2 regions of the Pseudaquabacterium rugosum genome follow, and region 1 is predicted to be linked to the other one. Evidence: riboswitches for the same ligand, from Rfam matches in the RefSeq annotation. Region 1 holds a riboswitch; the other holds the start of a gene.
What was found. A riboswitch is a leader RNA that binds a small molecule or an ion and turns the genes downstream of it on or off. The one in region 1 is predicted to bind glycine.
Positions count from the first base shown of each region.

Region 2: it holds a riboswitch for glycine, as region 1 does, so the genes downstream of both, AACH11_RS07935 (D-amino acid dehydrogenase) here and gcvT (glycine cleavage system aminomethyltransferase GcvT) in region 1, are expected to answer to the same signal.

Region 1 covers NZ_JBBUTF010000007.1:15,788-30,287, forward strand. Annotated here, with positions in the region: gene AACH11_RS08895 (methyl-accepting chemotaxis protein) at 1-1,823, shown strand, start outside; gene AACH11_RS08900 (methyl-accepting chemotaxis protein) at 2,490-4,778, opposite strand; gene gcvP (aminomethyl-transferring glycine dehydrogenase) at 5,003-7,975, opposite strand; gene gcvH (glycine cleavage system protein GcvH) at 8,188-8,562, opposite strand; gene gcvT (glycine cleavage system aminomethyltransferase GcvT) at 8,722-9,864, opposite strand; glycine riboswitch at 9,917-10,055, opposite strand; glycine riboswitch at 10,083-10,176, opposite strand; gene AACH11_RS08920 (AMP-binding protein) at 10,341-11,732, shown strand; gene AACH11_RS08925 (EAL domain-containing protein) at 11,815-12,996, opposite strand; gene AACH11_RS08930 (hypothetical protein) at 13,154-13,486, opposite strand; gene ccoG (cytochrome c oxidase accessory protein CcoG) at 13,687-14,500, opposite strand, start outside.
Region 2 covers NZ_JBBUTF010000006.1:110,634-125,133, reverse strand. Annotated here, with positions in the region: gene AACH11_RS07960 (OmpW/AlkL family protein) at 1-94, shown strand, start outside; gene AACH11_RS07955 (aldehyde dehydrogenase family protein) at 133-1,599, shown strand; gene AACH11_RS07950 (SDR family NAD(P)-dependent oxidoreductase) at 1,748-2,557, shown strand; gene AACH11_RS07945 (lactonase family protein) at 2,626-3,651, shown strand; gene AACH11_RS07940 (sensor histidine kinase) at 3,657-5,537, opposite strand; gene AACH11_RS07935 (D-amino acid dehydrogenase) at 5,796-7,058, opposite strand; glycine riboswitch at 7,218-7,323, opposite strand; gene AACH11_RS07930 (ester cyclase) at 7,559-8,152, opposite strand; gene AACH11_RS07925 (NADPH-dependent F420 reductase) at 8,187-8,819, opposite strand; gene AACH11_RS07920 (LysR family transcriptional regulator) at 8,942-9,841, shown strand; gene AACH11_RS07915 (carboxymuconolactone decarboxylase family protein) at 9,866-10,294, opposite strand; gene AACH11_RS07910 (MerR family transcriptional regulator) at 10,384-10,779, opposite strand; gene AACH11_RS07905 (toll/interleukin-1 receptor domain-containing protein) at 10,886-12,397, shown strand; gene AACH11_RS07900 (AAA family ATPase) at 12,418-13,428, shown strand; gene AACH11_RS07895 (SUMF1/EgtB/PvdO family nonheme iron enzyme) at 13,425-14,500, shown strand, end outside.

The DNA of each region.
Region 1 (14,500 bases):
CCCGCATCCAGGCCCAGGGCGGCGCGCTGCTGCGCCATTGGGCGGATCTGCAGGACGAGACCCGGCGGGCCGTCGGCGTGCGGCTGGACGGCCTGCAGCGCGCCCATGCGCTGCAGCTGCTGGCGCTGCTGGCGCTCGGCGCGCTGGTGGGCGGCGTCACGCTGTGGAGCCAGCGGGCGCTGCGCCTGAGCCTGGCCGAAGGTCTGCAGGGCCTCGACGAAGGGGCCGCACGTCTGGCCCAGGGCGATCTGTCCACGCCGGTGCATGTCCGCGGCCACGACGAGCTGGCGGCCCTGGCCGACCGGCTGGACCGCATGCGGCTGTCGCTGGCCCGGCGCGCGGCGGACCTGGACACCGTCAGCTGCGCGATCGCCGATGGCGGCCAGCTGCTCGCCCGCGACGGCGAGACCGTGGCCCAGTGCGCGGCCCAGCAGACCCAGCGCTTGATGACGGCCTCGTCCGTGCTCGGCCGTCTGGGTGGCTCGGCCAGCACCCAGGTCGAGGCGGCGGCGGGTCTGTCCCAGCTCAATGACGCGGTGCAGGCCCAGGCGAGCACCGGCAGCCAGGCCGTCGGTCAGACGGTCGAGCGCATCGAGGCCCTGGAGGTCAGCGCCCGCCGCATCGCCGAGGTCAACAACGTGATCGACGACATCGCGTTCCAGACCAATCTGCTGGCGCTCAATGCCGCCGTCGAGGCGGCGCGCGCGGGCGAGGCCGGCAAGGGTTTCTCGGTGGTGGCTGGCGAGGTGCGTGCGCTGGCCGGTCGCTGCGCCGAGGCGGCCAGCGAGGTCCGCCAGCTGATCGACCGCATCACCGGCGAGGTCGGCGAGACCGCCGACTGCATCCGCAGCAGCCGCGACAGCCTGGATGGCCTGGCCGAAAGCGTGAAGCTGCTGTCGCACCGGCTGGGTGAGGTGGTGCTGAGCGCCCAGGACCAGAGTGCCGGTCTGGCCGAGGCCACCGAGAGCCTGCAGGGCATGGAGGATCTGGGCCGCGAGATCGGCGTGACCGCCGGCCGTGCCGGCGACATGGCCCGCCGGCTGCAGACCCAGGGTGCCGAGTTGCACCAGGCTGCGGCCGCGCTGGCCTTGCCCTTCGGGCGTGCCGGCGATGCCCGCGGTCTGGCGGAACAGGCCCTGGCCCTGGCGGCGGACCTGGGCGCCGAGGGCGTCGGTCTGATGGCCGGCGAGCCCGATGGCGGCCTGCTGCGCCCGGGCCTGTTCGTCGACGTCATCGACCGCGATGGCCGATGCGTGGGCAGTGGTGGCTCGCCCGACTGGGTCGGACGCAGCCTGTTCGAGCGCGCCGGCCTGAGCAGCGTGCAGGGCGAGCAGTACCTGCGCCGCGCCTGGGAGGCGGCCGACGGCGCTGGCGGCTGGATCGATTTCCACTGCGTCGATGCGGCGCGCCGCCAGCCGGTGGCCAAGACCGCCTTCGTCGTCCGCCTGGATGACCGGCATCTGGCGACCTGCGGGGTCGTGCGGCACGGCATGGCCGTGGCGCCCGTGCCGCTGGCGGTGTCGGCTGGCCCGGCCGGGGGCACCGACGATGACGGGGGTCTCGCCGTCCGTGGACACGGTGCGGCCGATGGTGTGGCCGATGGTGCGGCCTATCCGTCGGGCGACGGCCTTCTGCCGGCTGGCGGCGCCATGGCGCTGACCGGCGCGGTCGCGCTGGCCGGCGCCATCTCCGGCTTCGCCGATGAGGGCGGGCGGGATGACGAGGGGGCCGGCGTGCGTGAGTCGGCCGCCATCGAGGCCGCGACCGAGACCGGTACCGAGATCGAGGCCGATGTGGGCGCGATGCTCGACGAGCCGGTCTGACGAACACGGTCTGACGAACACGGTTTGATGGGCCCGGTCTGACCGGCCCGTGCGGGCGCCTCGGCGCGCCCCACCCGGACACGCACGATCCCGAGCGGATGGTGTGTCCGGATCTCCGCGCACCCTGGAGGTCCGTGCCACCGCGGCTCGGCGGGGCCGGCCTCGGTGCCACACGGCCCGTCCTTGCATGAGGGCCCTGAGGTTCGCGGTTTCCTCGGCCGATCGGTCCGACCCCGGCTGACCCTGGCCGACCGATGTCGAGACCTGCTCCGGCGATGTGCCTGGCCGCTGCGGCGATCCCGTGGCCGTGCCGCGGGTCCTGCCTGTCCGGCCCGTCCCTCGTGTTCCAGCCTGTCCGGGGCATCCCGGGCCTGCTCCGATCGCCCGCACCGGATCTTGCCGCAGCGTGGGTGGCGTGGAGCGCGGACGAGCGCCCTGCCAGCCCGCGGCGCCCATTCTCGGGCCTCGTGGAGGCCGGCCGTGACACGGCCCGAGGCCTGACGATGGCGGCCCGCCCCGCGCACGGGGCCCGGGTCAACGGCACCGATACGGATGCGGTGCACGAGCCCCAAAAGCCACAGGCCCCCGAAGGGGCCTGTCCAGATCGACGGCAAGTCGAGGGGCGGACCGGTCGGACCGGATCGCGCCCCTGGTGAGCGCGGTCGCTCAGGCCGTCTGCAGCTGGCGGTACACGCCGCAGCCCACCAGCTGCTGGGCATCGAGCGCGATCACGTAGGACGCCTTGGGCTGCACCTGACCCGTCTCCGGATTGACGATGTCGTACTCGACCCAACCGCCATCCTGATGCTCGGCCGCAGCCCAGGCGTCACGGACGAAGCGATCGCCGTCGATGCCCGGGACCTCGTGCACGCGCTTGCCCTGCATCTGCGGCTTGGCACCATGCAGTCGGTACTGACCCTTGCGGTCCAGCACGAAGACGTAGAGGTCACGGTCGACGAAGCCCTGGTCGCGGGACTGCAGCGTCGGCATCGCCGCCTGCACGCCCTGACGCTGCAGCAGCGGCAGCGCACGGTCCACCAGCGCACGCGCCTCGTCGGCGCTGCCCTGACGCAGACGGATGGAGCCGACGGCCTTCGACAGCGAACCCGCCCGGCTGACCAGCTCGTGCGAGGACGCGCTCGATTCATCGACCATCACCGCGTTCTGCCGCGTGAGCTGGTCCAGGTGCTCGACGCTGTGCGAGACCTGGGCCAGATCGTCGCGCTGGCGCGCACTGGCCTGGGCGATGCCGCGCAGCGCATCGCTGACGCGACGCACGCCGTCGACCACGGCTTCCAGCGTGCCGCCGACTTCGCGCGTCTGGCGCACCGTCACGTCCACCTGTTCCGTCGATTGGGCGATCAGCTGGCGGATCTCGCCGGCTGCCGAGCTGCTGCGCTGGGCCAGCGAGCGCACCTCGGCGGCCACCACCGCGAAGCCGCGGCCGGCCTCGCCCGCCCGGGCGGCCTCCACGGCCGCGTTCAAGGCCAGGATGTTGGTCTGGAAGGCGATGCCGTCGATCACGCCGATGATCTCGCCCACGCGGCGTGAACCTGCCTCCAGCGAGCCCATCGAGCGGATCGAGGCCTGCATCGCCGTGCCGCCTTCCTCGCTGCGGGCCCGCAGATTCTCGGTCAGGCGATCGAGTGCCTCGGCTGCCGCGGCATTGGCCGAGACGGCTTCGCTGAGCTGGCTGATGGTGGCCACCGTCTGGCGCAGGCTGGCGCCTTGCTCCTCGGTGCGGCGTGACAGGGCCTCCGAGCTGCCGGCCACCGAGCTGCCTGACAGACCCACCCGCACCGCGTTCGAGCGGATCTCGGCGACCATCGCCGACAGCCGCGCGTTCATGCGTTCGATCATCGCGCCGATGTCGGCCAGCTCATCGCTGCCGGGGATCTCCACCTTGGGCGTCAGGTCGCCATCGGCGACCGCGTTGACGCCCTGGTGCAGCTGACGCAGGGCGCCGTGGAAACTGAAGAAGAAGGCGGCCGCCAGGTAGACCAGCAGGCCCATGCCCAGTGCCGACACGCCCAGCTGCAGGCCCAGGCGCAGGCGCTGGTGGGCGATGCGCTCGACCAGCGCGCGCTCCAGCCGCGCCGCCACGTCGGTGCGCAGCGCCGTCACGGCCGCATGGGCGGCATCGGCCTGCTGCAGGTGGGCGGCGCCGACATCGTCGAGGGTGTCGGCCGCGAACAGGGTGCGCGTGTGGCGGGCCAGCTCCAGGCTGGCGGTGCGCGACTTGGCCCAGGCCTCGGGCCGGGATTCGCCGGCGCGCTCCAGCGCACCGAAGCGGAAATCGAGGTCGTTCAGGCGGGCTTCGAGGGTCTCGACATCGCCGAGGATGGCGGCCCGGTCGAGGGTGCCGACCTCACCGCGGGCCAGCACGCCGGCCGCGCGGTCGCGCACGCCGCCGATGGCATCCATCCACGGCAGCAGGCGCTCGATGTTCAGGTCCATCAGGAAGTAGCTGCCGGCCTCAGGGTCCAGCAGCAGGCCCGAACGCTCGCCGATCAGCAGCAGGGAGGCTTGCAGCCGGTGCTGCAGGTGCTCGTGCCGTTGCAGCAGTTCGTCGCGCCGCAGGCCCGCGGCCTGTGGCGAGGCCAGCGCGGTGGCCTCCTGCACGATGACCGTCAGGGGCTCCTTCGGCAGCAGGTCGTGGTCGACGCCGCCGGCGGTCTGCAACGGTTTGAGCACCTCGGCGACCCGCGCCGCGGGGGCCGCGGCCGCGTCGGCGGGCTGGCGCAGGCTGGCCCGGATCTGGCCGGCGCGCAACTGCTGCAGGGCCAGGCTCAGATCGCCCAGGCGGTGCGCCTGTCGGGCGCCTTGCAGCTCCTGGCGGCTGTAGTCCAGGCTGGCCTGGCCGTCACGCCAGGCCCAGGCCACCAGCAGCAGCAGGGGCACGAACAGCATCAGACCCAGCAGCGCGAGCTTGGGCGCCATGCGCAGGCGGCGCATGAGCCACAGTCCGGGGGCGAGGAGGCGGGCGGCAGTCGGGGAGGCAGTCATCGGCGAACAGCGCGGAGTCCATCGGGCGGTCACGCCCCGCTGACGGCCGGCGGCGCTTCCCGTCGGGTCTTTCGGCTGCTGCCGGCGATGCTTGAGCGCTGCGTGTCCCGCGCCCGGCCCGGGCGTGCCACATGCGGCACGATGGCCGTGGCATGCCCGGGTTCAGGCGGTGCTCAGTCCGCCGGACCGGCCAGCTCCGACAGCGGCACGCAGCTGCAGAACAGGTTGCGGTCACCCCAGACGTTGTCCACGCGGCCCACCGGCGACCAGTACTTGCCGGCGCGCAGGCTGGCCACCGGCCAGGCGGCCGTGCTGCGGCTGTAGGCATGGCTCCAGTCGTCCGCGCTGACCACGGCCGCGGTGTGCGGCGCGTGCTTGAGCGGATGGTCGTCGGCCGGCCAGGTGCCGGCTTCGACCTGCGCGATCTCGGCGCGGATGGCGATCATCGCGTCGCAGAAGCGGTCGAGCTCGGCCTTGGGCTCGCTCTCGGTGGGCTCGACCATCAGCGTGTTGGCCACCGGGAAGCTCAGCGTCGGCGCATGGAAGCCGTAGTCGATCAGGCGCTTGGCCACGTCCTCGGCCGAGACGCCGCAGCGCTCCTTGAAGCCGCGCAGGTCCAGGATGCACTCGTGGGCCACGCCACCGCCGGCCACGCCGTCGATGTTGCCGCTGAAGTGGATGTCATAGTGCGGTGCCAGACGCGCGGCGACGTAGTTGGCCGACAGGATCGCGCCCTCGGTGGCGGCGGTCAGGCCCTCGGCGCCCATCATGCGCACGTACATCCAGCTGATCGGCAGCACGGCGGCATTGCCCAGCGGGGCTGCCGAGACGGCGCCCACGCGCGGATCGACCGCCGCGTCGGCCACGCCGGCGGCGGTGCTGCAGTAGCCGCCCAGGCCCTCGGCCGCACGGTGCGCGGGCAGGAAGGGCACCAGGTCCTCGACCACGCAGACCGGGCCCACGCCCGGGCCGCCACCGCCGTGCGGGATGCAGAAGGTCTTGTGCAGGTTCAGGTGGCTGACGTCGCCGCCGAACTGGCCCGGTGCGGCCACGCCGACCAGCGCGTTCATGTTCGCGCCGTCGACGTAGACCCGGCCGCCATGGGCATGGACGATCGCGCACAGGTCCTTGACCTGGGTGTCGAAGACGCCGTAGGTGCTCGGGTAGGTGATCATCATCGCCGCCAGCGTGTCGGCATGGGCCGCGCACTTGGCCTGCAGATCGGCCAGGTCGACGTTGCCCTCGGCGTCGCACTTCACCACCACCACGCGCATGCCCACCATCTGGGCCGAGGCCGGGTTGGTGCCGTGCGCCGATTCGGGGATCAGGCAGACGTCGCGCTGCGTGTCGCCGCGGCTGGCATGCCAGGCGCGGATCACCAGCAGGCCGGCGTACTCGCCCTGCGAGCCGGCATTGGGCTGCAGGCTGATGCCGGCATAGCCGGTGGCCTGCTCCAGCCAGGCGCGCAGCTGGGCGTCCAGCTCGGCATAACCCTGCATCTGGTCGGCCGGCGCGAACGGGTGGATGTCGGCGAATTCCGGCCAGGTGATCGGGATCATCTCGGCCGTGGCATTGAGCTTCATCGTGCACGAGCCCAGCGGGATCATGCTGCGGTCCAGCGCCAGGTCCTTGTCCGACAGGCTGCGGATGTAACGCAGCATCTGCGTCTCGCTGTGGTGCGAGTTGAACACCGGGTGCGTCAGGTAGGCGCTGGTGCGCAGCAGCGCCTCGGGGATCAGGGACGGCGCGCCGGCATCGAGCGCCTCGACGTCGGGCAGCGTGGCCGCGTCACCGCCGAAGATGCGCCACAGCAGGGCGAGGTCCTCCCGCGTGGTGGTCTCGTCCAGGCTGATGCACAGGTACTCGCCCCAGGCCGTGCGCAGGTTGGCGCCCAGGCTGCGCGCGCGTGCGGCCAGCTCGGCGGTGCGCGCGCCGGTGTGCAGGCTCAACGTGTCGAAGGCCGTGCCCTTGCCGTGCATGGCGTCGAAACCGAGGGTCTTCAGGCCGGCCGCCAGGATGGCCGTGCAGCGCGCCACGCGCTGCGCGATGCGGCGCAGGCCCTCGGGGCCGTGGTAGACGGCGTACATGCTGGCGACCACCGCCGGCAGCACCTGCGCCGTGCAGATGTTGGAGGTCGCCTTCTCGCGCCGGATGTGCTGCTCGCGGGTCTGCAGCGCCAGGCGGTAGGCGGTGGCGCCGTGGGCATCGACGCTGACGCCGACCAGACGGCCGGGCAGGGCGCGCTTGAACGCGTCACGGCAGGCCAGGAAGCCGGCGTGCGGGCCGCCGGCGCCCATCGGCATGCCCAGGCGCTGGGTGGTGCCGGCGACGATGTCGGCACCCATCTCGCCGGGCGACTTCAGCAGCGTCAGGGCCAGCAGGTCGGCCACCAGGATGAAGGCGCCGCCCTGGGCCTGCACGCGCGCCGCGTCGGCGCTCCAGTCGTGCAGCCAGCCGCTGCTGGCCGGGTACTGGGCCAGGGCGCCGAACAGGTCGTCGCGCGCCAGCGCCGCGTCCCAGGCCGCGGCCGAGTCGGCCACCACCAGCTGCAGGCCCAGCGGCTCGGCGCGGGTGGCCAGCACTTCGAGGGTTTGCGGATGCACGTCGCCGGAGACGGCCAGCACCTGGCCCTTGGCCTTGACGCTGCGCTTGGCCAGCGTCATCGCCTCGGCCGCGGCGGTGGCCTCGTCCAGCATGCTGGCGTTGGCGATGTCCATGCCGGTCAGCTCGCAGACCAGGGTCTGGAAGTTGACCAGCGCCTCCATGCGGCCCTGCGAGATCTCGGCCTGGTAGGGCGTGTAGGCGGTGTACCAGGCCGGGTTCTCCAGGATGTTGCGCAGGATGACGCCGGGCGTGTGGTTCGGGTGGTAGCCGCAGCCGATGAAGCTCTTCATGCGGCGGTTCTTCTGCGCGATCGCGCGCAGCTCGGCCAGGGCCGCGGCCTCGCCCAGCGGGGCGGGCAGGTCCATCGGCGCGGCGCGGCGGATGGCCGGCGGCACGACGGCGTCGATCAGCGCGGCGCGCGAGGCCATGCCCACGGCCGACAGCATCTGCGCCTGGTCCTCGGCCGTCGGGCCGATGTGGCGGGCGATGAACTCGGTCGGGTTCTCGAGCGTGGACAGCGGGGGCTGGGCAGAGGCGGTCATGCGGATCGGGGGCGGAGAAGGAAGGGGGTGCGGCAGCAGGTCGTCGCGCCCGAGGCGTCGTGGGCTTCCGGCGGCCGCCACGGCAGCGGCCGGGCGGCAGCCTGGCCGCGGACGGCTCGGGCGCGAGGACGGCGACCGGCGCGCTCGCCGGTCGCCTCAGGGCACCGTGCGCCTGGCCGCCGGTGGCGGCGAGGTGCGCACGGCGCGGACGGTCACAGCGACTTCAGCAGCGCGTCGTAGCCGGTGGCGTCCATCAGCGCGTCGGTCTGGCTGGCGTCGGCCAGCTTGACCTTGAAGAACCAGCCGGTGGCCAGCGGATCGGTGTTGGCCAGCGAGGGCTCGTCGCGCAGGGCCTCGTTGACCTCGACCACCTCGCCGTCGACCGGCATGTAGATGTCGGCGGCGGCCTTGACCGATTCGACGACACCGGCGACCTCGCCCTTGGCATAGGTGCGGCCGACTTCCGGCAGGTCGACGAACACCACGTCGCCGAGCGCGTCCTGCGCGTGCTGGGTGATGCCCACGACGGCGGCGGCGGCGTCGGCGGTGTTGATCCACTCGTGTTCGGCGGTGTACTTGATGCTCATGGCGGGGGCGGCCGGCAGGCCGCGGCTGGAGGGTCGGGTCGGATGACGGGCGGTCACGGCCAGGCGGCTGGGGCCGGCGGTGCCGCGCGTCCGGGAGTGCACCCGGCCGCCGGGGCGGACGGGCGCGCGCACGCCGGCCGTGGCGGCCGGCGCGACACGTCAGCGATGGTAGCGGTGCGGGGCGAAGGGCAGCGTGGCGACGACCATCGGCAGCCGGCGGCCGCGCACCTCGGCCTGCAGCGCGGTGCCGACCTCGGCCAGGGCCGCCGGCACGTAGGCCAGCGCCACCGGCTGCTGCACCGTCGGGCCGAGCGTGCCGCTGGTCACGCGGCCGATGGCGGTGCCGTCGGCGTCGACCAGCGTCGTGCCCTCGCGCACCGGGGCCTTGTCCAGGCCCTTGAGGCCGACGCGGCGGCGCGCCGGGCCATCGGTCAGCTCGGCGCCGATGCGCGCGGCGCCGGGATAGCCGCCGGCGCGCTCACCGCCCGGGCGGCGCACCTTCTGGATCGCCCAGGCCAGGCCGGCCTCGACCGGGCTGGTGGTGGTGTCGATGTCGTGGCCGTACAGGCACAGGCCGGCTTCCAGGCGCAGCGTGTCGCGCGCGCCCAGGCCGGCCGGTGCCACCTCGGCCTGGGCCAGCAGCGCGCGGGCCAGCGCCTCGGCCTGGTCGGCGGCCACGCTGATCTCGAAGCCGTCCTCGCCGGTGTAGCCCGAGCGGGTCAGGAAGACGTCGATCGCGCCGCCGGCCGTCTGCAACGTGAAGTGGCCGCCGGTCATGAAGCGCAGCGCGGCGACGTCGGCATTCAGGCGCGAAAGCGCGGTGACGGCCTGCGGGCCCTGCAGCGCCAGCAGCGCGCGCTCGAACTGCGGCTCGATCGTGCAGGCCGCGCCGATCTCGCGCTGCAGCAGCGCCAGATCCTGGTGCTTGCAGCCGGCGTTGACGACCAGGAACAGCTCCTCGCCGCGGCGCGTGACCATCAGGTCGTCGAGCAGGCCGCCGTCCTCGGCGGTGAAGAAGGCGTAGCGCTGGCGGCCATCGCCCAGGCCCGCGATGTCCTGCGGCAGCACGCGCTCCAGCGCCGCGGCGGCACCGTCACCGCGCAGCACGATCTGGCCCATGTGCGAGACATCGAACAGCGCGGCGGCCGCGCGGCACTGGCGGTGCTCGGCCAGGATGCCGGCCGGGTACTGCACCGGCATCGCGTAGCCGGCGAAGGGCACCATGCGGGCGCCGAGCTCCTGGTGCAGGGCGTGCAGCGGGGTCTGCAGCAGCGGGGTGTCGGCGGTGGCGGGCGCGGTCATGGCGGAATCCTGGCGAGGGCGTTCGGTCGCCGGGCCGTCGATCCGGCCCGGGGCTGCCCCCGCTGTCCGCTTTACCTGAGAGATTGACGGTGTCCGCGGCGCGCTGCACGCACCGGCCGACGGCCCGCTTGCCCCTTCGGTGGAGGCCGCCGCGCCCTGGGGCGCCGGCCTCTCTCTCCAGTGAGGAACACGGGGCCGCCTGCGCGATCCCGTGGTGGCCAGTCCTTTTGCCTGAGCGTTCGGTGGCGATGCGGCTCGCGCCGGCGCCTGCGCCTTCGGCGGCCCCGCCGGCATGGCGGGACGCTCTCCTGGTCCGGCGCGCAGTGTAGCGCAGGCCCGGCGGGCCCTCCGCAGGCCCGGATCTGACCGCCCGGGCCGTGCTTGTTCCGGCCTTGGCGGGGCCGGCGCCGGCCTCAAGATGCGCCCGCATGCCGCAGTCCGCACGCCGGGCCGGTCGCCGGGCCCAGGGAGATGCCATGACCACCTCTTACGATGCAATGGACGAGGACGCGCCGCCGTCGGCGGTCGCGCTGTCGCCCGTGTCGTTCGTCGAACGCGCGGCCGAGGTCCACGGCGGGCTGACGGCGATCGTCCACGGCCGCCGACGCCAGGACTGGCGCAGCACCCGTGAACGGGTCGCCCGGCTGGCCGCCGCGCTGCAGGCCGCCGGCATCGGCCCGGGGCGCACCGTCAGCCTGCTGCTGGCCGACACCCCCGAGGCGATCGAGGCCCACTACGCGGTACCGGCCGTCGGTGCCGTCGTGCACGCGCTCGATCCGTCGCTCGGCGTCGACGCGCTGACCGAGCGCATGGCCCACGGCGAGACCGCGCTGCTGCTGTGTGACCGCGCCTACGCCGCGATCGGTCGCCAGGTGCTGGCGCAGCTGCGGGCACAGCAGGGGCGCGTGCCGCTGGTCGTCGACGTCCACGACAGCGAGTGGCCGGCCGATGCCGTGGCCGCTCGCCTGTCGGCTGTCGACTACGAGGCCTGGCTGGCCGCCCACGCGCCGCTGGCCAGCCTGTCGCCGCCGGTCGACGAGCGCGCGGCGATCGCGCTCAACCACGTGGGCGGAGACCGACGGCCGCTGCGCGGTGTCGTCACCCACCACCGCGGGGCCTGCTTGAAGGCGGTGTGCAACGCGCTGACCTGGAGCCTGCCACTGCACCCGGTCTTCCTGTGGACGCTGCCGCTGCACCAGGCCAACGGCTGGGGTTTCGTCTGGACGCTGGCCTTGCAGGCCGGCACCCATGTCTGCCTGCGCAGCCGCGATCCGCGCAGCGTGCTGCAGGCGATGCGTCAGCACCAGGTCACCCATTTCTGCGCCTTGCCCGACGTGCACGAGGCCTTGCTGGCCGTGCCCCAGGACTGGCGCATCGGCCTGGACCGGCCGGTGCGCAGCTGGATCGGCGGGGCGCCGGTGGAGCCGGCCCTGCTCGACGCGCTGGTGCGGGCGGGCTTCGATGTCACCCAGGTCTATGGTCTGACGGAGACCGGGGGCCCCGCGGCCGTCACGGTGTCGCAGCCGGGCTGGGCCGCCGAGAGCCTCACGGAACAGGTGCGTCTGTGTGCCCGTCAGGGGGTGCGCCAGCCGCTGCAGGAGGGGCTGGCGGTCTGCGATCCGTTGACCTTGCGGCCGGTGGCCTGTGATGGCCGCAGCGTCGGTGAGGTGATGTTCCGCGGCAACCTGGTGATGAAGGGCTACCTCAAGGACCCGCAGGCCACGCGTGCGGCCCTGGCTGGCGGCTGGCTGCGCACCGGCGATCTCGCGGTGCGCGAGCCCGATGGCCACATCCGGCTGGTCCGCCCCGACGGCACCGCCGGCGGGCTGCGGCTGCCGGCCGCCGCGGCGGTCGACCTGCTGGTCTGATCGGTCAGACCGGCCGGCCGGCCGGGGCCGGGTCCGGGTCCGGCCGTGATCACGCAGCGGCCCGGCCGCGCCCGGACGGCGTTCAGCCCAGGGCGGCCGCCTGCTCCAGCGGCAGCGGCCGGCCGGTGTGGAAGCCCTGCAGCAGCGCGAAACCCATGTCGCGGCAGAGCTCGGCATCGTCCTCGTTCTCGATGCCTTCGGCCAGTGCGACGGCGCCGGCGTCCAGCACCTCGCTGACCAGATCGCGCACCCGGGCCTGGCGCAGGCTGTCCGCCTGGTGCAGCCCCCGCATCAGCCGCTTGTCGAACTTGACGAACTGCGGGCGCAACAGCGAGAGCCGACGCTCGGCGTCCTCATGGCCGCCCCATTCGTCGCAGGCCACGCCGATGTCCTGGGCGCGCAGGCGCGCGGTCAGCTCGCGCAGGCGCGGCAGGTCGACCGTCGGCGGCTCGGGCAGTTCGACCACCAGGCGGGTGGTCAGTCCGACCTCCTCGCGCAGCCGTGCGATCCGGTCGGCGAAGCCGTCGTCCAGCAGCTCCTTGGGGTGGGTGTTGACGAAGAGGCGGGCGCCTTGCAGCTGAGTGGCCATGCGGCTGACCCCGTGGCGCCGGAAGGCCTGGCTCAGATCGCATTCGCGACCCAGGCGCGAGGCCAGCTCGAACAGGGCGGCGGGTTCCTGCGGCAGATCGGGATGCTGGGCGCGGCCGAGCAGCTCCCAGGCGAACAGACGGCCGTCGAGGCCGGCGATGATCGGCTGCACCGCGACGTCGAGGCCAACGCCGCCCAGCAGGTCCTCGAGCGCCATTTCCTGCATCGGAAACACCGGTGGCGGCTCGTCGGCCAGCGGCGTGGTGGCCTGCGGATCGAAGTCCGGCCGGGCCTGGGCCGGCACGGCGTCACCGGCCCAGCGCGGCAGCTCGGACTGACGCGGGGCGGCCGCCGGTGTGCCCCAGACGCCTTCCTGCACGCGGGTGATGCGGAACTCGGCCGTGCCGAAGTGCAGCACGTCGTTCGCACGCAGGCGGCGCGGACCGCTGATGCGGCGGCGGTTGACGAAGGTGCCGTTGGTGCTGCCGAGATCGACGATGCGCAGCAGCCCTTCCTCGTCGGTGTCCAGCAGCGCGTGACGGCGGCTCATCCCGCTGGCGTTGACCACCAGATCGTTGGATGGATCGCGGCCGATGGCGCAGGGCAGGCTGTGGATCGGACGCCGGACGGTCTCCCCGTCCGGTCCCCGGGATTCGAGAAACCAGTTGACTTCCATGACGACATCCAGCGTACCGCACTGCGCGAGCTCAACCGCCACTGTAATGGTTGCCACCCGATCAAGGGGGTGACGCATGTCCACTGAACGTGGGATAAGCCGCGGCCCGATGTCCGGGAACGCCCGCCGCGCTGGTGCGTTCAGTCCGCTGATGCGTTCAGGTCGCGGAGCGCGTCCCGACGGCCGGTGCACGGTCGCCGGTGCGGTCCGACAGCCAGTGGCTCAGGCCGATCGCCAGCGCGATCGTGGCCCAGAACAGCAGGAAGGCCAGGCTGTGGACGGCGATCGCCTCGCCCGGCTGGCCGGTACCGTGATGGCCGAGCAGGCCGGCGGGATCGATCCAGGCGAAGACCAGCATCTCCAGGACCGCGGCCATCAGGAAGGCCGGCCAGAGCACGCACAGCGCGTGGGTCAGCCAGGCCGGAGGGGGCGGCTTGGCGGTCGTCGGCGCGTCCGGCGCGCGCAGGTCCAGCGGGTCCATCGTGTCCATCGGTCACCTCCGTGGCGGGTACAGGACGGGCAGGGCGACGGATGCCGGAAGCCGCCTGATGTCCGTGCGGCCCGTGCGCACGATCCGGCAGGCCCCGTGCGCCGCCGGGTGCGGCGCTGTCGCTGCGATGGACTGTGCGCCGCCGCCCCGGCCGCCGGCAATGCGGGCCTACCCGCTGCGGTGGGCGACCGCGCGTGCGTTCAGCGCGGGACCAGGAACGTGGATTTCTCGTCGACCCGGGCCTCCTCCAGGCCGTCATGGGCCGTGCGCAGCACCTCGAAATGGATGGTGTGGGCGCCGCTGCCGGCCTGCTGCGCGATCTCGGGTGGCAGGCGCACGGCCACCGTCAGCCAGCGGGCATCGGCGGGGCCGACCTCGGCCTCGGCCGTGCCGGCGATGGTGAGGCCCTGCAGGCCGCTGACCGCCAGCCGGTAGCGTTGCGGCTGTTCGGCGTTGTTCATGATCTGCAGCCGGTAGACGTTCTCGACCAGGCCATCGTCGACGATGCGGGCCAGTGAGGCGCGGTCGCGCACGACGTCGACGCGGAACGGGTCGCGCAGCATCAGGCTCGCGATGAAGGCCGCGCAGATGACGATCAGGATGCCGGTGTAGATCAGCACCCGCGGGCGCATCACCCGCTGCAGCATCTGGTGGCGGTCCAGATGCTGGTCGACGCCGTTCTCGGTCGCGTAGCGCACGAGGCCCTTGGCATAGCCCATCTTGTCCATGATGCCGTCGCACACGTCCACGCAGGCGGCGCAGCCGATGCAGTCGTACTGCAGGCCCTTGCGGATGTCGATGCCGGTCGGGCAGACCTGCACGCACAGCCCGCAGTCCACGCAGGAGCCCAGGCCGAGCTTGGCCGGATCGGCCTTCCGGCTGCGGCTGCCGCGCGGCTCACCGCGTGCCTGGTCATAGGTGATGACCAGCGTGTCCTTGTCGAACATCGCGCTCTGGAAGCGGGCGTACGGGCACATGTACTTGCAGACCTGCTCGCGCATGTAGCCGGCATTG
Region 2 (14,500 bases), on a different contig from region 1:
CGGCACCGTGCCCGCCCTCGGCGGCCCGCCCGCGCGGGCCGATGTGCGGCTGGACCCGCTGGTGCTGCACCTCGGGCTGTCGCACCGCTTCTGAGCGCCTGTGCGCTGCTTTCCCATGATCTGGAGCCCCCGATGACGACACCGCAACCCACCCTTCCCCCGGCCCTGAACTTCATCGCCGGCCGCTGGCAGGATGACCCTCAGGCCGCGCGTCTGCCGGTCCACGATCCGGCCACGGCGCAGCCGCTGGGCGACATCCCGCTCAGCGGGGCGGCCAGCGTCGAGGCGGCGGTGCAGGCCGCCCGCACGGCCTTCCGTGATCCGGCCTGGCGCGGCCTGCCGCCGATCGCCCGCGAGCGGCTGCTGCACCGCCTGGCCGATCTGATCGACGCGCACGCGGCTGAACTGGCCGCCATCGAAGCGCTGGACAACGGCAAGCCGATCGCCTTCGCCAGCACGGTGGACCTGCCGCTGGCCGCGATGTGGGTGCGCTACATGGCCGGCTGGCCCAGCAAGCTGCACGGCCGCTGCATCGCCCCGGCGCTGCAGCCCGCGGGCAGCCACCATGCGTACACGCTGCGCCAGCCGGTGGGCGTGGTGGCCGCCATCGTGCCCTGGAACTTCCCGCTGGTGCTCGCGCTGTGGAAGATCGCCCCGGCGCTGGCCGCCGGCTGCACCGTGGTGCTCAAGCCGGCCGAGCAGACGCCGTACTCGGCGATCCGCCTGGCCCAGCTGATCGAGCAGGCCGGCTTTCCGCCCGGTGTGTTCAATCTGCTGCTGGGCGACGGCACGACCGGCCAGGCGCTGGCCACCCATCCGGGCGTGGCCAAGATCAGCTTCACCGGCTCGACGGCCACCGGCCAGCGCCTGGTGGCGGCCGTCGCACGGCCCTTGACCCGCCTGACGCTGGAACTCGGCGGCAAGTCGCCGACGCTGATCCTGCCCGATGCCGACCTCTCGGTGGCCATCCCCGGCGCGGCGCAGGCGGTGTTCTTCAACTCGGGCCAGGTCTGCTTCGCCGGCACGCGGCTGTACGTGCCGCGCCCGCTGCTCGATCCGGTGCTCGACGGCATCGCCCAGGTCATCGACGCCTTCCCGATCGGCGCCGGCAGCGATCCGGCCACGCGGCTGGGGCCGGTGGTCAGCGCGCGGCAGCTCGACCATGTGCTCGGTCGCATCGAGGCCGGACGTGCGGCCGGCGCCCGTTGCGTGCTGGGTGGCCACCGCATCGACCGCCCCGGCTACTTCGTCGCGCCCACCGTGCTGCTGACCGAGGACCGCCACAACCCGGCCGTGCGCGACGAGATCTTCGGCCCGGTGCTGACCGTCACGCCTTACGACGATCCTGAGGCGCTGGTCGAGCTGGCCAATGACAGCGACTACGGCCTGGCGGCCCATGTCTACACCCGCGACCTCGGTCGCGCCCACCAGCTGGCGCAGCAGCTGGAGGCCGGCACGGTCTGGGTCAACACCCAGCTCACGCCCGACCCGGCCATCCCCTTCGGCGGCCTCAAGCAGTCCGGCTGGGGCCGCGAGAACGGCGAGGAGGTCTTCGCCCACTACACCGAGACCCGCTCGGTGATCATCAAGACGGCCTGAGCCGCCGTCCTGCTGCCGCTCTCTTTCCCCGTTGTCTTTTCCCTTCCCTGGGCGTCATCGCGACGCTCCACCCCGACGGGCTCCGTCGCCGGCCGGCCACCGTGCCGTGCCGTGCACGGGGCCCCGATTTCAACCCGCAGGAGGATGCATGGATCTCATGGGCCTGAACGACAAGGTCATCCTGGTGACCGGCGCGGCCGGCGGCTTCGGCCGCTGTACCTGTGTGCGACTGGCGCGGGCCGGCGCCCGCGTCGTGGCCACCGATCTGGACGCCGCGGGCGCGCAGGAGACGGCGCGCCTGTGCCGCGAGGCCGGCGCCACCGCCTGGGCCCACGGCCACGACGTGGCCTCGGAGGCCGGCTGGCGCCAGGTGCTCGATGCGGCGGGCCAGGCCACCGACGGCCGGCTCGACGGCCTCGTCAACAACGCCGGCCGCATGCTGACGCGGCCCTTCCTGCGCACCTCGCTGGACGAGCTGCACCAGCTGCTGGCCGTCAACCTCGACAGCGTGTGGCTGGGCATGCAGACGGCCTGGCCGCTGCTGTCGGCCACGGCGGCGCGCGAGGGCGGGGCGGCCATCGTCAACGTGTCCTCGGTGTTCGGCCAGGTGGCCTCGGTGGCGCAGGCCGCGTACTCGGCGGCCAAGGGTGGCGTCACCATCCTCAGCAAGTCGGTGGCGGCCGAGTTCGCGCGGGCGGGCAGTCAGGTGCGGGTGAACTCGATGCATCCGGGGCCGGGCAACACGCCGCTGCTGGCCAATGGCCTGGCCGAGCTGCTGCGCGAGGGCCTGTCACCGTCGGCCGAGGACGCCACCCGCATGGTGCTCGGCCTGATCCCCAACGGCCGACTGACGGAGCCGGACGACGTGGCCTCGACCATCCTGTTCCTGTGCTCGGACCTGTCGCGCAGCATCACCGGTGCGGCCATCGCGGTGGACGGGGGCTACACGGCGGTCTGAGGTGCGGGCGGTGTTGTACGATGACCCGGCCGGGCTCCGCCGGCACCGTCGACCTCCGCCTGCCGCCCATGCACCCGTCCGCCGATTTCCACGTCTACGTCTCCAACGCCGACAGCCAGGACCTGCACGTGCTGGCGCTCGATGCCGAGCGCGGCGCTCTGACGCCGGTGCAGGTGCTGCCGCTGGGCGGCCCGGTGATGCCGCTGGTCGTCAGCGCCGACCGCCGCCGCCTGCATGCCGCCCTGCGGGCCCAGCCCTTCCGCGTCGTCACGCTGGCCATCGACGGCGCCAGCGGCCGGCTCAGCCCGCTGGGCGAGGCCCCGCTGCCCGACAACACCGCGAACCTGGACCTCGACGAGAGCGGCCGGTGGCTGTTCGCCGCGTCCTACCAGGGTCACAAGATCAGCGTCAGCCGCATCGAGGCCGATGGCCGCGCCGGCCCGATCGAGCACCTGCTGCACACCGGTCGTCATGCCCACGCCATCCATGCGGCGGCCGGCAACCGCTTCGTGCTGTCGAGCAGCCTGGGCTCGGACAGGCTGCACGTCTGCCGCTTCGATGCCGCCACCGGCGCCCTCACCCCGCACGATCCGCCGGCCTGGTGCAGCGCGGCCGGTGCCGGTCCGCGCCACTTCCTGTGGAATGCCGCGCAGACCCGGCTCTACCTGCTCAACGAGCTGGACGCGAGCATCGACGTGCTGGACTGGGATGCGCAGACCGGCCGTCTGGCTCCGCGGCAGACCGTCAGCGCCCTGCCGCCCGGATTCAGCGGCAAGCCCTGGGCCTCGGACCTGCATCTGTCGGCCGACGGCCGCACGCTGCACGCGTCCGAGCGCAGCACCAGCACGCTGGCCAGTTTCCGCGTCGATGCGGCTGACGGCCGGCTGCAGCCGCTCGGCCACACGCCCACCGAGGCCGTGCCGCGCGGCTTCGCGCTGAGCCCGGACGGCCGCTGGTTGCTCGCCGTCGGCCAGGAATCGCACCACCTCGCCCTGCACCCGATCGATGCCACCACCGGTCTGCCCGGCGCACCGGTGCAGCGCCTGGCACTCGGCCGCAACCCGAACTGGGTGACGGTCGTGCGGGCGGGCTGACCGGCTCAGGCGGGCCGGTCCTCGGCCGCCGGCAGATCGATCCAGAACACGCTGCCGCGCCCTGGCACCGAGCGCAGGCGCACCGGGCTGCGCAGCAGATCGGCGGCCCGCCGGACGATGGACAGCCCCAGCCCCAGGCCTTCGCGCGGGCCGCCGGCGTCGGCGGGCGCCAGCTGGACGAAGTCGTCGAAGACCTCGGACTGGCGTTCGGGGGCGATGCCGGCACCCGTGTCCCAGACGGCCAGCCGCCAGTGCGCACCGCGTCGGCGGACCGTCAGCAGCACGCCGCCGCGGGCGGTGTAGCGCAGCGCGTTGGCCAGCAGGTTGCGGGCGATCTGCTCCAGCAGCAGCGCGTCGCTGTGCACCCGGGCACCGGCCGGCACCCGCCAGCGCAGGCGCAGCTGCCGGCTGTCGGCGGCCGGCCGCTCCTGCTCGACCAGCGCGTCCAGCAGAGGCCTCAGGTCGACCGTCTGCAGTCGCACGCGACGCGGCCCGCTGTCCAGCCGTGACAGATCCAGCAGGCTGCGCAGCAGCGCCTCCATCGCGCTCAGGCTGTCGGCGATGCGGCCGAGCAGGCGCTGCTGGGTCGGCGTGCCGGGCTGCTCGCGCAGCAGGCCGATCATCAGGCCGATGCCCACCAGCGGCTGGCGCAGATCGTGGCTGGCCACGGCCAGGAAGCGGGCCTTGGCCGCATCGGCCTCGGCCAGGCGGGCGGTGCGTTCGGCCACGCGCTGTTCCAGCTCGCGGTTGAGCACCCGCACGTCGCGCAGGGCCACGCCCACCCGCCGTGCCAGGATGGCGCCGTAGGCCAGCACCAGCCAGGGGGCGACCCAGGGCAGCCAGTAGGTGGTCTCCAGCGCCTGCCGGCCCTGGTGATGCTCACGGTCATGCTGGCCGGCGATGAAGGTGGCCAGCAGGCTCAGGATGAGCGCCAGGGCCTGCGCCCGTGGCAGGCTGCGCACATGGCTGCCGATGAACCACAGCGCCATCAGCTGCACCGGGATCAGCGCCACATAACCCTGCATCCGTGCTGCATCGGCGGCGGCCGGATCGCCCTGGTGAAGCAGGGCATGCAGCACGCAGCCGGCGGCGGCCAGGGTCAGCAGCGCCGGATAGCGCCGCCAGGGCCGTGGTGCCACGCTGTGCGCGAAGCCGCCGAGGGCGGTGACGATCGCGATGCCGCCCAGGTACAGCCAGGTGCCCCAGGCCGCGGGCGCGTGCGCGTCCGGGTCGACGATCGCCGCATTGCGCACCATCAGCATCAGCCCGAACAGGCCGAACCAGCCGAGCGCCCGTTCGTCGCGCTGGCCGGCCCACAGCAGCAGCATGAAGACGCAGGCCCCGGCCACCACGGTGTTGAGCAGCCGCGGCACGTCGGTGTGGAGCCGGCGGTGGCGCAGGGCGGTGGCCTGCACCGCCGGTTGAGGGCCGATCTGCAGCGGGCCGAGCCCCGCCTGCAGGCCGTAGCGCGCCTCGATCTCGACCGTGTTCAGGCCCGGCCGCAGCAGCTCGGCGGGCCAGGTCCGCGGGGCCAGCGGCTCGACCCGCGGCCGCATGCCGTCGGCGGTGGCCAGGGTGTCGCTGACCAGCTGGCCGTTGATGCGGATCCGGTGGTGGGTGGGCATGCGCGCGGACCACAGCGCCCAGGTGCCGTCGGCGGAGGCCGTGGCCGGCAGCTGCCAGTGCAGCCGGTACAGGCCGCTGCCCGGCCGCGGCTGCGCACGGGCCTGCCAGCTGTCGGGCAGGCTGACCCTGAGCGAGGAGGGCGTCGAGATCGACGCCGAGGCCGGCGCGGCGGCGCCGGTCGGCGCATCGGGGATGAACTCGGCCTGGCGCAGCCAGAGCGCATCGGTCTGCCAGCCCGCCGGGCCGGCCTGGGCCATCATGGGCACAACCAGGGGCAGGACCAGCGGCAGAACCAGCGGGGCCAGGCCCAGGCCCAGGCCCCGCCGTCGCGGCCGTGTGCCCTTCAGCCGCCGTGCCGCCGCGCCGGATCCACCCAGGATCGGGCGCCGGTGCCCGACGCCGCGGTGCCCGGTGCGTCCGTCGGGCCGAGGCGTCACCCGGGGCGGATCGCACGGGCGGGGGGCGGTGACATCGGCCATGGGGGCCCATCATCGCCGATGCGGGTGGCGGGCGGCCCCTCAGGCCGGTGCGTAGCGCCCGCCCGCCGGCTGCCGCAGCCGCTGCTCGACGCTGCCGGCCACCAGCTCGGCCGTGGCGGCCGACAGCGTCCAGCCCAGGTGGCCGTGGCCGGTGTTGTAGAACACGCCGGGCCGGCGGCCGGGGCCCACGCGCGGCATCATGTCCGGCATCATCGGGCGCAGGCCGGCCCAGGGCACGACGCGCCGCGTGTCGACGCCCGGGAAGCACTGGCGCACCCAGTCGACCAGCGGCCGGATGCGGTCGGCGCGGATGTCGCGGTTCTCGCCCGCGAATTCGGCCGTGCCGGCCACGCGGAAGCGGTCCGGCCCCAGCCGGCTCGACACCAGCTGGGTCTCGTCATCGAGCAGGCTGACCTGCGGCGCGGCGGCGCGGCTGGCCGCGTCGTCCAGGTGCACGGTGATCGAGTAGCCCTTGACCGGATAGACGTTGATGCGGTCGCCCAGCTGCGCGGCCAGCGCCCGGCTGCCCACGCCGGCACACACCACCACCGCGTCGAAGCGGCGCTGCAGCGCCGCACCCGCGCCATCGCGCGCCAGCACGGTGATGGCGCCGTCGGCCTCGTGCCGCAGCTGGTCGATCGTGTGCTCGTACAGCAGCTCCGCGCCGCGGCGCTGCGCCGCCCGGGCCAGGCCGTGGGTGTAGCGGTGGATGTCGCCGGTGCTGTCGCTCTCGGTGTAGAAGCCGCCGTGGTAGCGGCCGGCCAGCGTCGGCTCGATGCCCCTCATCTCGGACGGTGTGACCGCCCGCCGCTGCAGCCCGCCGCGCGCCAGCAGCGCCGTGACCTTGGCCGCATGCTCGAAGCCGGCCCGGTCACGGTAGATGTGCAGGATGCCGCGCGCCGCGTGGTCGAAATCGATGCCCTCGGCCGCGGCCCAGCCCAGCAGATGCTGGCGTGCGGCGATCGCCAGACGCGCGGTCTCGACGGTGTTGCGCTCGTAGCGCGGCATCGCCGCCAGGAACTCGGCGAACCACGACAGCTTGTGCCAGCCCGGCCTCGGCGAGACCAGCAGCGGCGCATCGGCCTTCAGCATCCACTTCAGGCCCTTGAGCACGGTGGACGGCAGGTTCCAGACCTCGGCGTTCGAGGCCGACAGCTGCCCGCCATTGGCGAACGAGGTCTCCATCGCGGCATAGCGGTGCCGCTCGAACAAGGTGACGTCCAGGCCGCGCAGGGTCAGCGCGTAGGCGGTGGTCACGCCCGTGATGCCACCACCGAGGATGGCGATGCGGGGAGTCGACATGTCAGGTCTCCGGCGTCGGGGGGATGGGCCCGCGCACGACCGTGCGGCGGACACCCCCTCTGTTCGGAACCTGAGAGATTCACGCCACCCGGGGCGGGTGACGCTTGCTCCTTCGGTGCGGCCGGGCCGACGATGCTGCCGGGCGCTCTTCAGAGTCGCAGCGCGGGACCGGTCCTGGGGCCTGAGAGTTTCCGGGGTGGTTGCTCCTTCGGCGCCGGGCGGCGGTGGCGTCTGCCAGCGGCCCGGGCTCTCCCGATCCTGCGACGGGCCGACCGGAGCCGGCTCGATGCGTGGGCCGCAGTATAGGCCCGGGCCCCGCCGGCCTGGCAAGCCGTGAGGCCTTGCAGGAACGCCGGATTGGCTGGCGGCGCCTCGACAGGCCCTGCCGGGCACCCCCTGCAGCCACCTCGTCTCCTCAGGTGTGAGGTTGAAGCTATCCTGGGCCGCGTCCAGCGTCATCGGGTCCAGGCAGGCGGCGGTCACCCACTCGCCTCACTCCCTCACCGCCCCGCCAGCCCCAGCTGCTTCATGAAGTCCTGGTTGTCCCAGAACAGCCATTCGTGGTCCATCTGGCCGTTCTTCCAGTGGCCGATGGTGGCCATGCCGATGGCGAAGCGCTGGCCGGTGGGGGCGATGCTGCCGCCATCGGGCAGCGGCATCGGGCGCGTGAAGGTGCCGGTCATCACGCCGGTCACCGAGGTCCAGGATCCGGAACCGAAGCGCACCGGGTGGGTCTGGATGGCGATGTCGGGCGCGAAGACGAACATCGCCTTCAGGTCATCGATGTGGCGGTCGACGCCGCGGGTCTCGTGGCCGTCAGGCCAGGTGACGACGATGTCCTTGGCGTGGCTCTCGTGCAGGCGGTCCCACTTCTGGTTGCTGAAGACGTCGAAGTCGAGGGTGTCGAACTTCTTCAGCAGGCGCTCGACCTGAGGCGTCTGCTTCTCGTGCTTCGGCGCCGGGGTGGGCGGGTGCTCGGCCAGGCTCTGTGCGTGGGCGGCGGGGGCTGCTGCTGCTGCTGCTGCTGCCAGCAGTGCGGTGCCCAGCAGCGACGTGAGCCGGCTGCCGCGCCGGCCGAGGGTTCGGTGGATCATGGTCATCTCCGTGGCGGGGGTGTGATCGGGGGGATCAGCCCTGGCCGAGCCACGCCGGTGCGATGCCCGTGCCGCGGCCGGCGCCGTAGCCGAAGTAGATGTTCAGCCCGGCCAGCGGCTCCAGGTAGCGGGCGTTCTTCAGGCCGCCGGCGTCCACCGGCTGGAAGCCCAGGCTGCCGGCCAGCTGCGTGACCTGCTGCTTGGCCTCGGCATGGTCGCTGGCCAGGAAGACCTGGATGCGCTGGCCGTCGGCCAGCAGGGCGCCGGCGGCCAGGCGTTGGGCGAACACGGTGTTGAAGCCCTTGACCAGTGCGGCCTGCGGCACGGCGCGGGCGATCTCCTCGGCGGCCGAGGTGTCGTGGCCGAGCGTCAGGCCCATGTAGTCGGGCGTCAGCGGGTTGGTGATGTCGATGACGGCCTGGCCCGCCTGCACGTCGGCGGCCTGCAGAGCCGCTGCAGCGTCGGCATAGGCGGTGGCCAGCACCACCACGTCGGCGCCGCGGGCGGCACCGGCGGCCGGCACGGCCTGCACGCCGGGGTGGGCGGCGGCCAGGCGCGCGGCCTTGTCGGCATCGCGGGCCGTCACGCGCACCGTGTGGCCGGCGGCGTGGAGTTGCTGGACGAAGGCCGAGCCCATGTTGCCGGCGCCGATGACAGTGACTTGCATGTGAGGTCCTTTGCGGGGGAAGTGCAGCGGTGCTGCGATGGGATGAATTCTGAAAGTCCCGGCTTTCCGGATAAATGGCTATTGGCGCCACACATTGGCCCGTTAATCGGCACAATCGGGCCATGGACCGTTACGCCGAAATGCAGACCTTCGTCGCCGTCGTCGATGCCGGCAGCTTCGTCGGCGCGGCCGATGCGCTGCAGATGTCGAAGACGGCGGTCTCGCGCGTCGTCGGTGCGCTGGAGACGCGTCTGGGCACCCGGCTGCTGCAGCGCACGACGCGCCGCCTGTCGCTGACGCCCGAGGGCGCGCTGTTCGTCGAGCGCTGCCGCGAGCTGCTGGACGGCGTGCGCGATGCCGAGGCCGAGCTCAGCACCCGCACCGGCGAGGTGATCGGCGAGCTGCGCATCAGCGCGCCCGTCACCTTCGGCCTCGATCATCTGGCGCCGCTGTGGCCGGCCTTCATGGCCCGCCACCCCCGGCTGACGCTCGACGTGACACTGACCGACCGCTTCGTCGACCTCGTCGACGAGGGCGTGGACCTGGCCGTGCGCATCGGCCAGCTGCAGGCGTCCAGCCTGGTCAGCCGGCGGCTGGCCTCGACCCGGCTGGTGCTGTGCGCCTCGCCCGAGTACCTGGCGCGCCACGGTACGCCGCGCACGCCGGCCGATCTGGCCGGCCACACCACCTTCGCCTACAAACTGCTGGCCTCAGGGGACCAGTGGCCGTTCGAGGGCCCGGACGGCCCGCTGACGGTGAAGGTGAACCCGCGCATGCGCAGCAACAGCGGCGACAGCTGCTGCGTGGCCGCGCTGCAGCACCAGGGCATCGTGCTGCAGCCCAGCTTCATGGTCGGTCGGCACCTGGCCAGCGGCGCGCTGGTGGAGCTGCTGGCCGACCACCGCTCGCGCGAGCTGGGCATCCACGCCGTGTGGCCCAGCCGCAGGCAGCTGGCGCCCAAGGTGAGGCTGATGGTGGAGTACCTGGTGGCGGCGTTCAGGCAGCCGGGCTGGGCGGCTTGAGGACCGCGGTGCGCCGGCCCGTGTTCAGCCGACCGATGACGTCGCCGCTGCCGCGTCGGCATCCCGCTGCGCGAACACCTCCCGCGCCGCCGCCAGGCCGTTGAGCGCCGCCGGAAAGCCGGCGTAGACGGCCATCTGCATGATGACCTCCACCACCTCCTCGCGCGTGCAGCCGACGTTGAGCGCGCCGTGCAGGTGCACCTTGAGCTGCGGCGCCGCGTGGCCGAGTGCGGTCAGCGCGGCCACCACCGCGATCTCACGCGCACGCAGGTCCAGCTGCGGCCGGCTGTAGATGTCGCCGAAGGGGAACTCGATCAGCAGCCGGGCGAAGTCCGGCGCGATGTCCTGCAGCGCGGCGATCACCCGCTCGCCGGCCTCGCCGTCGATCTCGCGCAGCTTGTCCCAGCCGCGCTGGTAACGGGTCAGGTCGACGTCCGGATTGTTGATCGACACGCTCTGGCTTGACGACCCGGTGTCCGGGGGCAAGGCTGGGGACATGGCATGGGCTCCGATGCAAGAGGGATCAGTCAGAGGCCGGGCCGTCAGGGCCGGCCGTCGGGGGTGCGCAGGTAGATCGCGATCTTGTCGTCCAGCGCCTGCGTGGCGCGCGCCAGCACCTGCAGGCGCTCGGCCAGTCGCTCGCGGTGCCGCTGCAGCAGCACCAGACGCTGCACCTGCGTGGACGCACCCTGCGCCCGCCACTGCGCGTACTGCCGGATCTCCGCCAGCGGCATGCCGGTCTCCTTCAGCCGCAGCACGAAGGCCAGCCACCGCAGGTCCGCCACGCCGTAGCGCCGATGGCCGTTGGCGGCGCGCCCGGCCGGCTGCAACACGCCGGCCTGCTCGTAGAAGCGCAGGGCGTGGGTGCTGAGGCCGCTGCGCCGCGCCAGCTCGCCGATGCTCAGACCGTCCGGCGAATCGGGGGTGGGGGACGTCATGCGGCGGATGGTAGGACTTCGAGTGGGCTTGAAGTCAAGCGGCAGGCACGGACGCACGTCCCCAGGGTTTGCCCCGGCCGGACCGCGCACGGCAGAATCGGCCGGCATGAAGCCATCAACCAAGGGAGGAGAGGTGGCCCCAGACACGTCGGCGGACTTCGCCACTGCAAGCGACGACGCCTCGCACGCGGCTGATCCGCCCGTCGGCCTTGCGGCCGCATCGGCGTTGGCCGCCGAGCGTGTTGGGAAGCGCATCCGTGAGCAGCTTGGCCGAGCATTGCGCGTGACCTGCTCGCCCGAGCACAGGGCGGAGTCCCCGCTGCTCAAGGCCTTCGCTGACCGGTCCTGGCCCTGCGCCGATCTTGCGGACACCTGCTTCATGGCCCAGATGCCTGAAGAGGAGGTGTTAGAGGGGCTGGCGGCACTCACGGACGTGCTGAGTGAGCCGGTGAATGGCCATCCGTTGGGCGTGACCCTGTCGCCCGCTGACAAGGAATTGGCGACGGCGCTTTTCATGCTGGGCTTGCACCGCTACGCGCTCAGCTCGCTCGCGGCGCAGGCGGTGATGGGGGATGGCGCGCTGACGGTGACGTCCTATTCCACCGCCACCGCGGGCGTTCTGGCGGCCATCGCGCATGACTGCGGTCTGCTGCTTCGGTCGTCAACGCCCGTTAACGGCCGCTCAACGGCGGCGGCGCCGTTCTTCGCCGCGAATGCCATTCGTGAGCTCCCCGCCAGTGAGTTCGGCAGCGACGACGACAACGGCTATTACGCCGTACTCGACGAAGTGGCGTCCTGGTGCAAGAGCCTGGAGACGGCAGCGGACCTCATGGAGCGCACCTTCCGTATTGACCCGAAGGCCACGGCTCAACCCCGGAATGCGGCGCTGGCAAGACGGGCCATCGACAAGGTCGAGAAGCGGCATGGGGTACGACCATTCCTGCTCGCGGAGCAGGCGCCCGAACGACGCGGTCTCGCCGCGTCCGTCGGCCTGCGCGGCCGGCTGGCGCAGTCGCTCGACCTTCACACCGGCTTGTTCGATATCCGTGATTCTTCAGTGATTGAGCCCGAGCCCCGGGAAGCCGAGGCCGCCATCCTGGAGCTGACAGACCTGTTCATCCGCTCGCTGTCCGGTGACAGCTCAACGGCTCAGAAGGAACCAGACGTGCCAACGCCGCAGCGTATTTGCCGCATCTTCATCAGCTATGCCCACAAGGACGGCGAGCCCTGGCTCGACCGATTGAAGACACATCTCGATGGACTGCCTGACGACAGGGCGGTCGATTCCTGGGCCGACACCCGCATTCAGACGGGCGACGACTGGGCGCAGTCGATCGCAGATGCCATGCAAGCCGCCGATTGCGCCATCCTCATCCTGACCCCCGGGTTCCTGGCGTCCAAATTCATCCGCGACGAGGAGTTGCGCACCTTGCTGAACCGCAGGCGCAGTGAGGGCCTGCCGGTGTTGCCGATGGTGGCCAGACCTTGCGGTTGGAATCTGCACGAGGATCTGAGGTGGTTGCAGGCGCACGAACGCGCACGGCCGATCTCGGCGATGACCGAGCCGGAGGCTGACGAGGCTTTGGTTCGTCTTGTTGCCCAGATCGCCCGCATGTGACCCCAGAACGAATGTCCACCATGACCCGGCTTCAAGATCTGCAAGAGCAATCCGTTCAACTGCTCGAACATTGCGTCGATGGGCTTGACGATGCTGCCCACCAGTGGACCCGCCCCGAAATCGACGCCCTGACCCTGGCCCAGGCCGCCCGCCGGCCGCTGCTGGTCCGGGGTGAGCCTGGCACCGGCAAGACCCAGCTGGCCCGGGCAGCGGCCCAGCATCTGCGCTGGCGCCTGCTGACCGAGGTCATTCACGCACGGTTCGAGCCGACCGACCTGGTCTACCGCTTCGATGCCGTCCGCCGGCTGGCGGATGCGCAGGCCGGCCTGTCGCTGGATGACAAGCGCTACTGGCAGCCCGGCGTGCTGTGGCAGGCCTATGACTGGGCCGAGGCGAGCCGCTACGGCGACTGCCGCCACGGCCTGCATCGCCTCGCAGGCCACGTGATCCTGATCGACGAGATCGACAAGGCCGACAGTGATCTGCCGAACAGCCTGCTGGAGGTGCTGGGCCAGCGTCGGGTACGTGTACCGGGGCTGAACCTGGAGTTCGGGCTGGCCAAGGATCAGGCCGAGCCCCTCATCATCATCACGACCAACGAGGAGCGTGAACTGCCGCCCGCCTTCCTGCGCCGTTGCGTGGTCTTGAACCTCGCGCCGGATCCGGAACAGAGCTATGTGGACTGGCTGGTCAGCCGCGGCCATGCGCATTTCGGCGCGATCGACGGCCACGAGCGGGCCACGCTGGGTGAGCCGGTCCTGCGCGTGGCGGCCGAGCAGCTGGAGGCCGATCGTCACGAGGCCAAGCGGGCCGGCCTGCCGCCGCCCGGCCCTGCGGAGTATCTGGATCTGCTGTACGCCATCCACAAGTTGGCCGATGGGCAACCGGAGGAGCAGATGGCATGGCTAATCAAGCTCAGCGCCTTTGCCTACGTCAAGAATGCGCGGCCTGAGGGCAGCACGCAGCCTTCGCAGGCGCGGTCGCCGGTGGCGACGTTGAAGGTCTCCGCTCCAGGCCAGACTGCCGCATGACGCGCGCGAGGACGCGCGGCGCCCCACCCGTCTCGCGGGCCGATCTGTTGCAGGCGCTGGCGCTGGCCGGCGAGGACACGGCGCAGGCGCAGCGTTGGGCGGGTCTGCTGGACTTCCGGCACGATCCCCCACAGCCCGAGCTGCCAGCCCAGCGATTGGCGGCAGGGCCGCGTTCGAGAGCGCTGGACACCGCACCGGATTCACCGGTGCCGCCGCGGCCTGCGGAGGCGGCGCCGATGTCGGTGCCGCAGGTCCGACTGCCCGTGGTCACCGCGCGCGAGGACTTCAAGGTGCCCGAGAAGGCCGACGGTCTTGAGGCTCCGGCCGAGATCGCCGATGCGCCGGAGGCCGGTCCCTGGCGCCCCGGCCATGTCGCGCCCCGGCCGCCCTTGCTGCGTCCGACCCAGCTCTGGCCGGCATTGGCCGGCGCCTTGCGCGATCCGCGCGATGCGGGCCTGGACATCCCGGCGCTGCTGCGCCAGCTCAGCCAGGGCCGTTCGCTGCGGCGGCTGCCCCGCGCCCGGCGCCCGGTGTGGGGCGGCCAGCTCTGGGTCGTCATCGACCGCGCGCCGCATCTGCAGCCCTATGCCGAGGATCTGCTGGACGTGCTGCGCCAGCTGGTGCGGCTGCGTGGGCGTGAAGGCCTGGTCGTCTGGGTGGTTGACGGCTCTCCGGACCAGGCGCTGGACCGGCCGGTCACGCTCGACGGCCGCGCAGTGCCCCAGAGCGGCCGCTGGCCGCGCCCACCGGCCGGCAGCAGCGTCGTGCTGCTGTCCGATCTGGGGGGCGCGCTGTCACGGCCGCCGTCGCACTGGTTGCCCTTCATCACCTACCTGGTGGACTGCGGGGCACAGCCTTCGGCCTGGCTGCCGGTGTCACCGGCCCAGGTGCCGCAGGCCCTGGCCGACGTGCTGCCGGTGCACTGCCTGCAAGCCGGCACCCCGCTGCGCCGCCAGAAGGCGCGCGGCCATGGCGAGGTGCAGCAGCGCACCGAGGCGGGCCGGCTGCAGGCGCTGCTGCCGACGCTGCGCGCCATGGTCGCCTGCTGCGTCCGTCTGGACGAGCCCTTGCT